Haloactinomyces albus: one gene and its partner. Each later gene encodes a partner of the first gene's protein in a complex. Links are inferred from orthologs where the notes say so. Each region holds a gene or a part of one and is shown in the gene's direction. Other genes may lie near its edges.

Region 1 (7,344 bases):
TGGCGCACCGGGGTTTCCAACAGGGCATTTTCATCGCCGAGGACATCGCGGGCCAGAACCCGCCTGCCATCGACGAGGCCGGTATCCCCCGGGTCACCTACTGCCAGCCCGAGGTGGCCTCGGTCGGCCTGACCGAGACCGCCGCGAAGGAACAGTACGGCCAGGTCGAGACGTTCACCTATGACCTGGCGGGCAACGGCAAGAGCCAGATCCTCAAGACCGCGGGTGCGGTCAAGGTCGTCCGGGCACCCGAGGGGCCGGTACTCGGCCTGCACCTGGTCGGCGAGCGGGTCGGCGAACTCATCGGCGAGGGTCAGCTGATCTACAACTGGGAAGCGCTGCCCGAGGACGTCGCCCCGCTGGTGCACGCCCACCCGACCCAGACCGAAGCTCTCGGCGAAGCCCATCTCGCGCTGGCAGGCAAGCCGCTGCACGTACACGGCTGACGGTGGAGTCGCCAACCGGTACAGGCCCCGTCAGCACAGGTCAGTCAAGCACCCCGCCACACTACGAGGAGTCAGCAACAGATGGCCTTCTCCGTCCAGATGCCGGCACTCGGCGAGAGCGTCAGTGAGGGCACGATCACCCGGTGGCTCAAGCAAGTCGGAGACACCGTCGAGGTCGACGAGCCCCTGCTGGAGGTCTCCACCGACAAGGTCGACACCGAGATCCCCTCCCCCGCAGCAGGTGTCCTGCAGAACATCGTCGCCAACGAGGACGACACCGTCGAGGTCGGCGGCGAACTGGCTCTGATCGGCGACAGTTCCGAGGGTGCCGCCCAGCCGGAGCAACCGGCCGCAGCCCCCGAAGCCCAGCAGCAGACGCCCGCACCCGAGCCCCAAGCCGCGGAGCCGCAGGCGGCACCGGAACCCGCCACGGCCGCTCCCTCTGGGTCGGCGCAGTCCGGTGCGGCGCAGGGCACGGATGTTCAGATGCCTGCACTCGGCGAGAGCGTCGGCGAGGGCACGATCACCCGGTGGCTCAAGCAAGTCGGAGACACCGTCGAGGTCGACGAGCCCCTGCTGGAGGTCTCCACCGACAAGGTCGACACCGAGATCCCCTCCCCCGCAGCAGGCACGGTGCTGGAAATCTCGGCGAGTGAGGACGACACCGTCGAGGTCGGCGGCAAGCTCGCCGTCATCGGTGAGCAGGGTGCGGCACCGGCTGCCGCCCCGGAGCCCGAACCGACCCCGGCTCAACCCGCCCAACCGGCACAACCCGCCCAACCGGCACAAGCGGCTCAGCCCGCGCAGCCGGCTCAGCCCGCGCAGCCGGCTCCGGCCCCATCCCAGCCGCAGCAACAGCAATCGGCTCAGGCTGCCGAGGCACCGAGCGGTGGCGGTCCCTACGTGACCCCGCTGGTGCGCAAGCTCGCCAACGAGCACGGCATCGACCTGACCGCTCTGCAGGGAACCGGTGTCGGCGGGCGCATCCGCAAGCAGGACGTCCAGGCGGCGGTCAAGGAGAAGCAGACTCGCGCGGCCGAACCGGCTCCGGCCTCCGCGCCGTCAACGGCGGCTGCACCGAGCAGTGTCCCCGCCACATCGCCGGAGCCCTCCGAAGAGGCCCAGGCTCTCCGCGGCACCACGCAGAAGATGTCGCGGCTGCGGCAGGTGCTGGCCCAGCGGATGGTGGAGTCGCTGCAGACCGCGGCGCAGTTGACCACGGTGATCGAGGTCGACGTCACCAGGATCGCCCGGCTGCGAGACCGTGCCAAGCACAGCTTCGAGGCCTCCGAAGGAGTCAGGCTGTCCTTCCTGCCGTTCTTCGCCAAGGCCACCGTCGAGGCGCTGAAGCTGCACCCGAAGCTCAACGCCTCGGTGGACGAGGAAGCCAAGGAGATCACCTACCACGGGGCCGAGCACCTGTCGATCGCCGTGGACACCGACCGGGGCCTGCTCAGCCCGGTGATCCACGACGCCGGTGACCTCAACCTCGGCGGACTGGCCCGCAAGATCAGCGACGTCGCCGAACGCACCCGCAACAATCAGGTCAAGCCGGACGAGCTCAGCGGTGGGACCTTCACGCTGACCAACACCGGCAGCCGGGGCGCGCTGTTCGACACCCCGATCCTGAACCCGCCTCAGGTGGGCATGCTCGGCACCGGAACCGTCGTCAAGCGTCCTGTCGTGGTTTCCGACGAGGTCGACGGGGACACCATCGCGATTCGCTCGATGGTGTATCTGGCGTTGTCCTACGATCACCGCCTGGTCGACGGCGCCGACGCCGCCCGGTTCCTCAACACGCTCAAGCAGCGCCTCGAGGACGGCGCCTTCGAAGCCGACCTGGGTCTGTAAAGCGAGCGGAACCCGCAACGGGGCCGTCCACCCGCAACCGGTGGGCGGCCCCGTTGCCGTCTCGAGAAGAACTCGGCCGGAAATTCGTGCGCCGCAGCGATCATTGCGCCATGATCGGGGTATGCGCGTGGTGATCGCCGGTTCGTCGGGATTGATCGGTACCAGCCTCGTTCCCGCACTGCGGCAGGCACGGCACGAGGTGATCCGGCTGGTGCGTGGTCAACCCAAGGCTCCGGACGAGCGCCGCTGGGACCCCGATGCGGGCACCCTCGACGCAAACGCGCTCGACGGTGCGGATGCCGTGGTGAACCTGTGCGGCTCGGGGTTGGGCGACAAACGCTGGACACCCCAGCGCAAACGTCTCCTGGTGTACTCGCGGACCCGGTCCACCTCGGTGCTCGCGCGGGCCGTCGCCCAGCAGGGCGTCCCGGTTCTGGTCAACGGTTCCGGTGTGGGCTACTACGGCGACTCCGGTGATCGGATCGTCACCGAATCATCGCCTCCGGGGGCCGGGTTTCTCGCCAACCTCTGCAGACGCTGGGAAGCAGCGACCGAACCGGCGACGGGTACCCGCGTCGTCCGCATCCGCACCGGTCTCGTCCTCTCCCCTGCCGGGGGATTGCTGGGACAGCTCAAGCCGCTTTTCGCGTGCATGCTCGGCGGGCAGCTCGGCGACGGGCGCCAGTACATGCCCTGGATCTCGCTCGACGACGAAGTGGCCGCGATTCGCTTCGCGGTGGAAAACCCGGAGGTCTCCGGCCCGGTCAATCTCACAGGGCCTGCTCCCGTGACCAACGCAGAATTCACCAAGGCACTCGGTGCCACGATGGGCAGACCCACACCCTGGGTGGTTCCGGCTTTCGCACTGCGGACAGCGCTGGGCGAGTTCGCCGACGAAGGTGCGCTGGTCAGCCAGCGCGCCCTGCCCACCGTGCTGGAGCAGCACGGATTCACCTTTCAGCATCCGTCGGTGGAGGCCGCCCTCACAGCCGCTGTCACCGGCTGAGGGACTTCGAGTAACCTGTCGCGAGTGAGTCGCACCGACATCTCCTGCCGCACCTCGTCCGAGACTGTCGAGGTGCGCGAACTGGGCACCATCGATTACCTGTCCGCGTGGGAGCTGCAGCGGGACTTGGCCGCCGAACGCACCGAAGACTCCGGGCGGGACACTCTGCTCCTCCTGGAGCATCCGTCCGTCTACACCGCGGGCAAGCGCACCGAACCCGAGGACCGTCCCCAGGACGGCACTCCGGTGATCGACGTCGACCGTGGCGGGAAGATCACCTGGCACGGCCCGGGCCAGCTCGTCGGTTACCCGATTCTGCAACTGGCCGATCCGATCGACGTCGTGGACTACGTCCGTCGCCTGGAACAGGCACTGATCCGGGTGTGCGAGCGCTTCGGAATCCACGCCGGACGTGTCGAGGGACGCAGTGGGGTATGGCTTCCCGCCGTGGAGGGCCGACCGGAACGCAAGATCGCCGCGATCGGGATCCGGGTGCAGCGGGGCGTGACCATGCACGGGTTCGAACTCAACTGCAACGCGGACATGGCGGAGTTCGACCGGATCGTGCCCTGCGGCATCAGCGACGCGGGTGTGACCTCGCTGTCGCAGGAACTCGGCCGTGACGTCGCCGTCGCCGAGGCACTACCGCTGGCCCGCCAGGATGTCCTCGACGCGCTGGAGGGCACCCTGCCGGTCACCGAATGCAGCATCGATCGTGCGGAGGAACCCACCGCAGCGGGGGTCACGCTCGCCCTGGATCCGAGTCTGCGCTGACGAAACCCGCCACTCCGCAGTCTCCGCGGCGCCACCGCCGCATCCGGCGTTGCCGGACGGCGGCGGTGGCGACCGAAGGCGACCCGGAGTGTCCTCAGTCGAGCTGCGGTACGACCTCCGAGGCGACGAGTTCGAGCTGGTCGAGGTCGGAGACGTCGAGAAGCTGCAGGTAGAGACGAGTGATCCCGGTACGCCTGCGCCACGCCCCGATCGTGTCCACGACCTCGGCGGGAGTGCCGGTGAGGCCGTTGGCACGGAGCTCGTCGACCTCGCGGCCGATCACCGCCGCGCGACGGGCGATTTGCGCCTCGTCCTTGCCCGCGCACACCACCAGCGCCGCCGATCGCACGATTTCCGAGGGATCACGGCCGAGCTCCGTGCATGCCCGGCCGACCCGATCGAATTGCTCGGCCGCCGTGGCAACGTCGACGAAGGGCAGGTTGAACTCGTCGGCGAACCTGGCGGCCAGCATCGGAGTCCGCTTCTTGCCCGCCCCGCCGATCAGTACCGGTGGGCGCGGCCGCTGCACCGGCTTGGGCAAGGCCGGTGAATCGGCCAGTTGGTAGTGGGTGCCCCGGTAATCGAACGTGGCCCCCTGCGGGGTGTCCCACAAGCCGGTGATGATCTCCAACTGCTCGGCGTAGCGGTCGAACCGCTCCCGCAGGGCCGGGAACGGAAGGCCGTAAGCGGTGTGCTCCTGCTCGTACCAGCCGCTGCCGAGTCCGAACTCGAGCCGGCCGCCGGACATCTGATCGACCTGGGCCGCGGAGATGGCCAGTGGACCGGGAAGCCGGAAAGTCGCGGCACTCATCAGCGTGCCCAGCCGCAAGCGCGTCGTCTCCCGGGCCAGACCGGCCAGGGTCAACCACGCGTCGGTAGGACCCGGTTCACCGGAGATCGGCCCCATCTTCAGGTAGTGATCGGATCGGAAGAACGCATCGTACCCGGCCGCTTCGGCGGTTCTGGCCACGCGCAACAGGTCATCGTAGGTGGCGCCCTGCTGGGGCTCGGTAAAAACCCGGAGTTTGAAATCCTCATTCACACGTCCTGAGACTAATTACGGTCCCACCACGTCTGCGAGGTGACGTCTCCGATCGGGTACGGATGAGGCATGCCCACGTGGACCGAAAACGACATCCCCGATCAGTCCGGCCGCACGGTGCTGGTCACCGGCGCGAATTCCGGCCTGGGCCTGCACAGTGCCCGGCTCCTGGCCGCGAAGGGGTTGGGGGCTGTTGGTGGTGGTGTGTCGGGGTGGGGTGTTCTGTGTTGCTCTGTGCGTGGTGGCGCTGTTGGTTGTCGAACTGGTGTTTCACTCGCTGGGGTGATGACACCGGCCAGTGGGCATGGGCATGATCACGGTGTGACCGGTCGCGTGTGCGTTCCCGCCGGGCAGCACCAGGAGGAGGGTTCTGCCGGCGAGTCGGGTCGGGTGGTGCAGGCGTATCGGTTCGCGTTGGATCCCACGCCGCCGCAGCAGCAGGCGTTGGCGTCGCATTGTGGGGCGCAGCGGTTCGCGTTCAACTGGGCACTGGACCTGATTGGGGCGAATCTGGCCCAGCGGGAGGCCGAACGCTCTTATGCACTCTCGGACGAGCAGTTGACTCCGGCGGTGCCGTGGTCGGCCTATGGGGTGCGCAAGCTGTGGAATCAGGTCAAGGACACGGTCGCGCCGTGGTGGGCCGAGAACTCCAAGGAAGCCTACTCGTCGGGCCTGGCGAACCTGGCAACCGCGCTGGCCAATTGGCACGCCTGCCGGGCGGGCAACCGCCGGGGCAAGCCGGTGGGGTTTCCCCGGTTCGCCGCCAAGCGGGGCCGGGCCTCCTGCCGGTTCACCACGGGCTCCTTCGGGTTGGCCGAGGCCGACCGCAGGCACGTGACACTGCCCCGCATCGGCACCGTGCGCATGAGTCGACGCGCAAATTGGCTCGCCACGTCGAGCGAGGCCACGCCCGGATCCGCTCGGCGCCCATCTCGTACCAGCAGGGCCGGTGGTGGGTCTCGTTCTCCGTGGAGATCCAGCGCCAGGACCCAGCCCCGACCCAGCCCGAGACGGTGGTCGGGGTGGACCTGGGGGGTGACAAACCTGGCAATGCTGTCCACGGGAGAGGTCATCGCCCCTCCGAAACACCTGGCCGTGGCGCTGCGGGAGTTGCGGCGCCTGCAGCGCCGAGCGGCCCGGCAACACGGCCCCGACCGGCGCACCAGGCAGCAACCCTCGACTCGGTGGCGAAAAACCCGGGCCAAGATCGCGAAGCTGCATGCGCGCCTCGCGAACCTGCGCCGCGAAGCCCTGCACCAGCTCACCACCCGGCTGGCGAACACCTTCGGCACGATCGTGCTCGAAGACCTGCACGTGGCGGGCATGTTGGCCAACCACCACCTGGCCCGCGCCATCAGCGATGCCGGCCTGGCCGAATTCCGCCGCCAGATCGAATACAAGACCACCTGGCGCGGCTCCACACTGGTCCTCGCCGACCGGTGGTATCCCTCCAACAAGACCTGCTCGGACTGTGGCGCGGTGAAAGCCACATTGCGCCTGTCCGAGCGGATGTTTCACTGCCAGGCCTGCGGTTTACATATCGACCGCGATCTCAACGCCGCCCGCAACCTCGCCCGCCTCGCGGACGAAACAGTGGCACCGTCCACGGAGAGTCGCGCCGGGACGCAAAACACGCCCGCTGGAAACCCACACCCGCCCACCCCCGAGGCGGGCACCGGGTACCGCCACGGGAAGACCCCAGCCACAGCCGGGGCCAACGCTGCGCCGCAAGGCAACAGCTCAGGAACAGCTTGACACAATTCCTGAACGGCTCACCTGCTTCTTGCGTGCCGCAACGCCGAACGCGGCAGGCAAGCACTCTCCCAGATTTCTCAGCGTGACCTCGCCCATTGCCGAGCCCCCACCCGATGGGCGTAACCTGTGGCCGTGACTGTGGCGCCGGAGGGGCGGAAACTGTTGCGTCTGGAAGTGCGCAACAGTCAGACCCCGATCGAGAAGAAACCGTCCTGGATCAAGACTCGTGCCCGGATGGGGCCCGAATACCAGGAACTGAAGAGCCTGGTGAAGCGTGAGGGACTGAACACCGTCTGTGAGGAAGCAGGCTGTCCCAACATCTTCGAGTGCTGGGAGGACCGCGAGGCCACCTTCCTCATCGGAGGTGACCAGTGCACCCGCCGCTGTGACTTCTGCCAGATCGACACGGGCAAGCCCGCCGAACTCGACACCACCGAACCCCGCAAGGTGGCCGAGTCGGTACAGGCCAT
Region 2 (6,515 bases), 1.9 Mb from region 1 along the record:
GAGTGCGGCGCAGTAACCCCGCAATCCCGCACATTTATCCCACTCATCGGACGGAAAACGACCACGATGCGGGAGAAGAACGAATCAGCGGAAGATCACAGTCGTTGCCGCAGCGCCATGGCCGAAGGAACTTCCGCAGGCTTTCGCAGCTGAACAGCGCAAACATGATACCTGACTCCGCATTCGGCCGCAGCAACCGAATGGGTGCAATGCCGGGATCAGCCGGGCTCCTGGATCGGTTTTGTGACCTACCTCTTCCGTCCGGCAGTCGCACTAGCTGCCAACTGCCTGAGGTGAACCGTTAGCCTGGTAGCCGAGTGTTTGTAAACCACGAGCAGATGGATCGAGGCGAACGCCAGCCGTGTCCAGCAGCAGCCCTGCGTCACAGTTCGGCCCCAATGAGTGGTTGATCGAGGAAATGTACGACCAGTTCCTCAACGACCCCTCCTCGGTAGACTCGGCGTGGCACGAATTCTTCGCCGACTACAAGCCGGGCCAGGCAGCCACCGAAACCTCCGCTACCGCGGCCTCGAGCGCTGCCACAGCTCCGACCACCGCAACCACCGCCTCCCGTACCGCCGAGAGCAACGGTCAGGTCCGTTCGGGCAACACCGGCGCAGGGACCACGAGCACCCCGACCACCCCGGCGAGTGCCGGGTCGGCCGACAAGCAGAAGCAGGCCGAACCACCGCAGACTTCCAAGCCCTCCCCCCAGGAAGCCGCCAAGGCCACCCCTGTCAAAGAAGAGAAGGCGGGTGAGGAGAGCAAGACATTGCGCGGCCCGGCCGCAGCGATCGCCAAGAACATGGAGCAGTCGCTGACGGTGCCGACCGCGACCAGCGTGCGCGCCGTCCCGGCGAAGCTGCTGTTCGACAACCGCATCGTCATCAACAATCACCTGAAGCGGCACAAGGGCGGCAAGATCTCCTTCACGCACCTGATCGGCTACGCGCTGATCCAGGCGCTACGGGACTTTCCGAACATGAACCGCCACTACGGTGAGGATGCCAAGGGCAAGCCCGCCGTGGTCACTCCGGAGCACGTCAACCTCGGCCTGGCCATCGACATGCCGGGCAAGGACGGCTCCCGCAATCTCGTCGTGGCCTCCATCAAGGGCTGCGAGGAGATGACCTTCCAGCAGTTCTGGCACGCCTACGAGGACATCATCCGCAAGGCGCGGAACAACAAGCTGACCGCGGAGGACTTCGCCGGGACGACGATCTCGCTGACCAATCCCGGCCCCGCCGGGACGAATCACTCGGTGCCCCGGCTCACCGCGGGCCAGAGCGCGATCATCGGCGTCGGCGCGATGGACTACCCCGCCGAGTTCCAGGGCGCCAGCGAGAAGACGCTCATCGACATGGGGATCAGCAAGATCGTCACGCTGACCTCCACCTACGACCACCGGGTCATCCAGGGCGCGGAATCCGGCGAGTTCCTGCGCAAGGTGCACGAACTGCTGCTCGGCGAGCACAAGTTCTACGACGACATCTTCGCCTCGCTGCGCATCCCGTACGAGCCGGTGCGCTGGAGCCAGGACATCCCCGAAGGCGCGGTGGACAAGACCGCGCGGGTGCTGGAGCTCATCGACGCCTACCGCACCCGCGGCCACCTGATGGCCGACATCGACCCGCTCAACTACCGGCAGCGGCGCCACGAGGACCTCGACGTCCTGTCGCACAGCCTCACGCTGTGGGATCTGGACCGGGAGTTTCCCGTCGGCGGCTTCGCCGGCCAGGAGCGCATGAAGCTGCGCGACGTGCTCGGGGTGCTGCGCGACTCCTACTGCCGCACGGTCGGCGTCGAGTACATGCACATCCTCGAGCCCGACGAGCGGGAGTGGCTGCAGAAGCGGGTCGAGAAACCACACGCCAAGCCGGAACCGTCCGAGCAGAAGTACATCCTGTCCAAGCTCAACGCCGCCGAGGCCTTCGAGACGTTCCTGCAGACGAAGTACGTCGGGCAGAAGCGGTTCTCGCTGGAAGGCGCGGAGACGGTGGTCGCGCTGCTGGACGCGGTGCTGGACTCCTCGGCCGAGGCCGAGCTCGACGAGGTCGTCATCGGCATGCCCCACCGGGGCAGGCTCAACGTGCTGGCCAATATCGTCGACAAGCCGATCTCGCAGATCTTCCGCGAGTTCGAGGGCAACCTCGATCCCGGGCAGGCGCACGGCTCCGGCGACGTCAAGTACCACCTGGGTGCCGAGGGCAAGTACTTCCGGATGTTCGGTGACGGCGAGACCAAGGTGTCGCTGACCTCCAACCCCTCGCATCTGGAGGCGGTGGACCCCGTCCTGGAGGGCATCGTCCGCGCCAAGCAGGACATCCTGGACAAGGGCCAGGAGGGCTTCACCGTCCTGCCGGTGCTGCTGCACGGCGATGCCGCCTTCGCCGGGCAGGGCGTGGTGGCCGAGACGCTGAACATGTCGCAGCTGCGCGGCTACCGCACCGGCGGCACCGTGCACGTGATCGTGAACAACCAGGTCGGCTACACCACCGGCCCGGAGCACGGACGTTCCAGCAAGTACTCCACCGACGTGGCGAAGATGACCGGCTCACCGGTGTTCCACGTCAACGGCGACGACCCCGAGGCCTGCGTGTGGGTGGCCAAACTGGCGGTGGAATACCGGCGGGTGTTCAACAAGGACGTCGTCATCGACATGGTGTGCTACCGGCGTCGCGGCCACAACGAGGGCGACGATCCGTCGATGACCCAGCCCGCCATGTACGACGCGATCGACAAGATGCGCAGCGTGCGCAAGACCTACACCGAGTCGCTGATCGGCCGCGGTGACATTTCCGTCGAGGAAGCCGAGAGCGCGCTCAAGGACTACGCCAACCAGCTCGAGCACGTGTTCAACGAGGTTCGGGAGCTGGAGAAGCACCCGCCCGAACCGAGCCCCTCGGTGGAGTCCGAGCAGCAGATCCCGGCCAAGCTGGAAACCAAGATCTCCGAGGAGATGGTCCAGCACATCGCCGACGCGCACGTCAACCTGCCGGAGGGTTTCACCCCCCACTCGCGGGTCAAGCCCGTGCTGGAACGGCGCGCCAAGATGGGCCGGGAAGGCGGCATCGACTGGGCCTTCGGTGAGCTGCTGGCACTCGGGTCCCTGGCGGTGGCGGGCCACCCGGTCCGGCTGACCGGTCAGGACACCCGGCGCGGCACGTTCGGGCAACGGCACTCGGTGGTCATCGACCGCAAGACCGGCTCCGAGTACACGCCGCTGCAGAACCTCGCCGGGAACCAGGCGAAGTTCCTGCCCTACGACTCGTCGCTGTCCGAGTTCGCCGCAGTGGGCTTCGAGTACGGCTACTCGGTGGCCAGCCCCGATGCACTGGTGCTCTGGGAGGCGCAGTTCGGCGACTTCTTCAACGGCGCGCAGCCGGTCATCGACGAGTTCATCTCCTCGGGTGAGGCCAAGTGGGGGCAGCGCTCGGACGTGGTGCTGCTGCTGCCGCACGGCCACGAGGGCCAGGGGCCGGACCACTCGTCGGCCCGTATCGAGCGGTGGCTGCAACTGTGCGCCGAGGGCTCCATGACGGTGGCGATGCCGTCCACCCCGGCGAACTACTTCCACCTGCTGCGCAGGCACGCCCTGGACGGCATCGACCGGCCGCTGATCGTGTTCACGCCGAAGTCGATGCTGCGCCTGAAGGATGCGACCAGCCCGGTCGAGCACTTCACGTCCGGCAAGTTCTCCTCGGTGATCGACGACCCGTCCCAGCCGGATCCGGAATCGGTGCGCAAGCTGGTGCTGTGTACCGGCAAGCTCTACTACGAGCTGGCCTCCGAGAAGGCCAGGCGGGAGCAGACCGACACCGCCGTGGTGCGGCTGGAGCAGCTCTACCCGCTGCCGCACCGCAAGCTCGGCAGGCTGCTGGATCGCTACCCCAACGCCACCGACATCCGGTGGGTCCAAGAGGAGCCCGCCAACCAGGGTGCCTGGCCGTTCCTGGGGCTGGCGCTGCCCGAGCTGGACGCACGCTTCTCCGGCATCAGGCGGGTGTCCCGCAGGCAGATGGCCGCCCCGGCCACGGGCCTGGCCAAGGTCCACGAGGTCGAGCAGGCCGAGGTCGTGCAGGGCGCCTTCGAGGACTGACGCACCGGTGGGTGCACGGTCCCGACCGTGCACCCACCGCCCGCTCACAACACGTCGAGCCCGTGGGCTCGTGCCGCATCGGCCCGGCGTTGATCCCCGGCCACCACATCATCGATCGCTGCGCACGATCCGAGTACTGTCACAGAGCACTCTCAGCGACCGCGCGCCAGACCTCGGCCGCCAGGTCGGGCATATTCTCCATCTGGATCTGAGCAGCGATTTCCTTGAGCCGGTCACCGGCGCCCTGATCACCGGACCATATCGCGAGGAGGCAACGAAGGACCTTGAAGCGGATCCGATCCCGGTAGGAGAGCAGTTCGACCCCCTTCTCCACCTCGGCGACCACTTCGGCCGCACATTCCAGTTGACCATGGTGGAAGGCGAGCTTGGCTTGCAGGAAGGTGAGCTCCTGCTCCTGGTGAGGTGTTCCCGTGACCTTCAGAAGAGGCTCGACGCTTTCCAAAAAGGACTGAGCCTCCACCAGGCGAAGTGGCCTGGCTTGCATCGACAAGGAAGCAGCGTCCAAGCGCAGGCGAATCCAGAGCATGAGGTCGTCCCGACTGTCTATGGCCTCCAGGGCTTCGAGCACGAAAGCGAAAGCACGGGAATAGTTGCCCTGTCGACTACTCACCATGGCCGCTGTCCGGAAGGTCTCCGCCGCGAGGTCACCCTTGGTGCTCTCCAGCGAGCCACAAACTTCCTCGTTGAGGCGGGCGGCTTCGGCGAGGTCGCCCAGTTCCACCTCGGCGAACACCAGGGCGAGTTTGCTGCGAATGAGATCGGAAGCGGGAAGCTGCAGGGCGTACTGCTCCCTGATGGCGAGCATCTCGCACACCGCACGACGGACCTCTCGCGCGTCGCCCAGTTTACGCGCACACTGGGCCATCCGGATTCGGGCACGAGCCCGGAGGAGGGGACGGTCCAATTCGTCGCTCAGTGCATTCAACTGAATGAGAGCGTCGCGCTCAGCAGCGGAATCATCGAGAACCTCGTGGATACGCACAAGCTGGGCCCATGCGTACCATCGTGTCATCTGGTCCACATCGGTGGCGCCGGCCAGGACGTCGGCCAGCCGGTCAGCAGCTTCGGCGTCCAGCTCGCTCTCCGAGAGTGCAACAACATTGGTGATGGTATCCGTGAGGCTGTCTTGGGGCTGCCCCCCGAAGCTCTCCACCGTGACACCGAGCCGCTCGGCCAGATACGCCGCTGCACGCACCGTCGGCTGGCGGTTGCCGGACTCCAGACGCGACAGGTAAGTGGCGGACATCCCGGGACCTGTCAGCTCAACCTGTGACCTGCCCTGTTGTTTTCTCAGTTGACGGAGACGTCGACCGAATTCTGGCTGCTCGAGCAACTTTTTACCTCTGCGTGTTTACTCCGCTACCCCAAGTCGCTTCCCTACCAATCCCGCAAAGGATGTCCCGAAGATTGACGACCACCTAAGCAGGGCATCATTTCGGAGCGATCCGAGCCGTGACCACTCAGCGCCCCGGGAGACCAAAACGGTGTGAGCGGAGACGCCGAAGGCAACCGGAAGAAGGGTCCGCCGATGACCAGCTTGGCAGTACGCACGATGCTACTCCTCCCGACCCTTGCATAGTAGCCCATAACGGTGCGGGCACAGCATTGGACGGAGCAGCAGCAGCTACCCCAAACGGGGGTAGACATGCCGAAGAAGCAGCGTCCACTTCTGCAACTCCGAAAAAGTTGACAGATTATGACGATTTTGTGAACCAGGCGTGTTCATTGCTGGGCGAGCACCCGGTCGGCGAGGCTCCTGAGGCGCCTCGGCGAGTCTCGGGACAGGGCCACCAAGTCAGGAGAGCGGAGGGAGTGCAGTCGACGAGGAAACCGCGGCCAATCGGCCGGAGCGAGCCGTCCGCACCATCCGCACGGCCGATTGCTTCGCCTCCGGGGGTATCCGTTCGGCGCAGCCATGAGCTCCATCATGTCCCCCAGCCCACGGGCTCCGACCAACCCGGGATGCAACCCTGCGAACCGCCGCGGCGTGTCACCGCCGACGTTGCCCGACGGCGTTCACGATCCCGACTCCTCCGTGGTGATGAGAATTTCACCACACGACCTCCGGCAGATCGCGAGCGCGGTGTCCGCGTCCTCGCCCACGGCGATCACTTGCCCCACTCGATCCCAGCTCGAGTTGAGCGCTCGGACCTCCTCCCCGATGGAGACGCCGACTTCGACGTCCAGCACTCCGTCCAATTCACGTGCGGCATCGGTTCCCTCGATCCCGGTGACAACACCGGGCTCTCCGCTCAAGAACAGGGTGGCTGCAGCCCGCAGCAGGTTCGGCCGCTCCTCGAGATCCGGAAGGTCGCTGCTGGGCCAGGCAACCGTATAGGCCTCGATGTCAAAGCCATATGCCGCCTCTATCAAGTCCCGGATACGGCCGCCCCCG

Evidence for each region.
Region 2: sucB (region 1) and JOF55_RS06910 share a complex: the UniProt entries of both Escherichia coli proteins name them as parts of the 2-oxoglutarate dehydrogenase (OGDH) complex. The link is inferred for Haloactinomyces albus from one-to-one orthologs.

What each region holds. Positions count from the first base shown.
Region 1 is NZ_JAVDXW010000001.1:3,397,463-3,404,806, reverse strand. Bases 1-2,912 are described here. They hold sucB (2-oxoglutarate dehydrogenase, E2 component, dihydrolipoamide succinyltransferase), read left to right. Parts: upstream 1-527; coding sequence 528-2,297; downstream 2,298-2,912. Other genes in these bases: JOF55_RS16160 (TIGR01777 family oxidoreductase), read left to right, coding at 2,419-2,912; lpdA (dihydrolipoyl dehydrogenase), read left to right, coding at 1-446. Also shown: more of JOF55_RS16160, read left to right, coding at 2,913-3,303; lipoyl(octanoyl) transferase LipB, read left to right, coding at 3,328-4,077; JOF55_RS16150 (LLM class F420-dependent oxidoreductase), read right to left, coding at 4,172-5,119; IS607 family element RNA-guided endonuclease TnpB, read left to right, coding at 5,441-6,874; lipA (lipoyl synthase), read left to right, coding at 7,007-7,344. UniProt on the Escherichia coli protein: E2 component of the 2-oxoglutarate dehydrogenase (OGDH) complex which catalyzes the second step in the conversion of 2-oxoglutarate to succinyl-CoA and CO(2).
Region 2 is NZ_JAVDXW010000001.1:1,472,490-1,479,004, forward strand. Bases 1-4,299 are described here. They hold JOF55_RS06910 (multifunctional oxoglutarate decarboxylase/oxoglutarate dehydrogenase thiamine pyrophosphate-binding subunit/dihydrolipoyllysine-residue succinyltransferase subunit), read left to right. Parts: upstream 1-361; coding sequence 362-4,099; downstream 4,100-4,299. Other genes in these bases: JOF55_RS06905 (ABC transporter ATP-binding protein), read left to right, coding at 1-16; JOF55_RS06915 (helix-turn-helix domain-containing protein), read right to left, coding at 4,239-4,299. Also shown: more of JOF55_RS06915, read right to left, coding at 4,300-5,453; JOF55_RS06920 (ATP-grasp domain-containing protein), read right to left, coding at 6,137-6,515. UniProt on the Escherichia coli protein: E1 component of the 2-oxoglutarate dehydrogenase (OGDH) complex which catalyzes the decarboxylation of 2-oxoglutarate, the first step in the conversion of 2-oxoglutarate to succinyl-CoA and CO(2).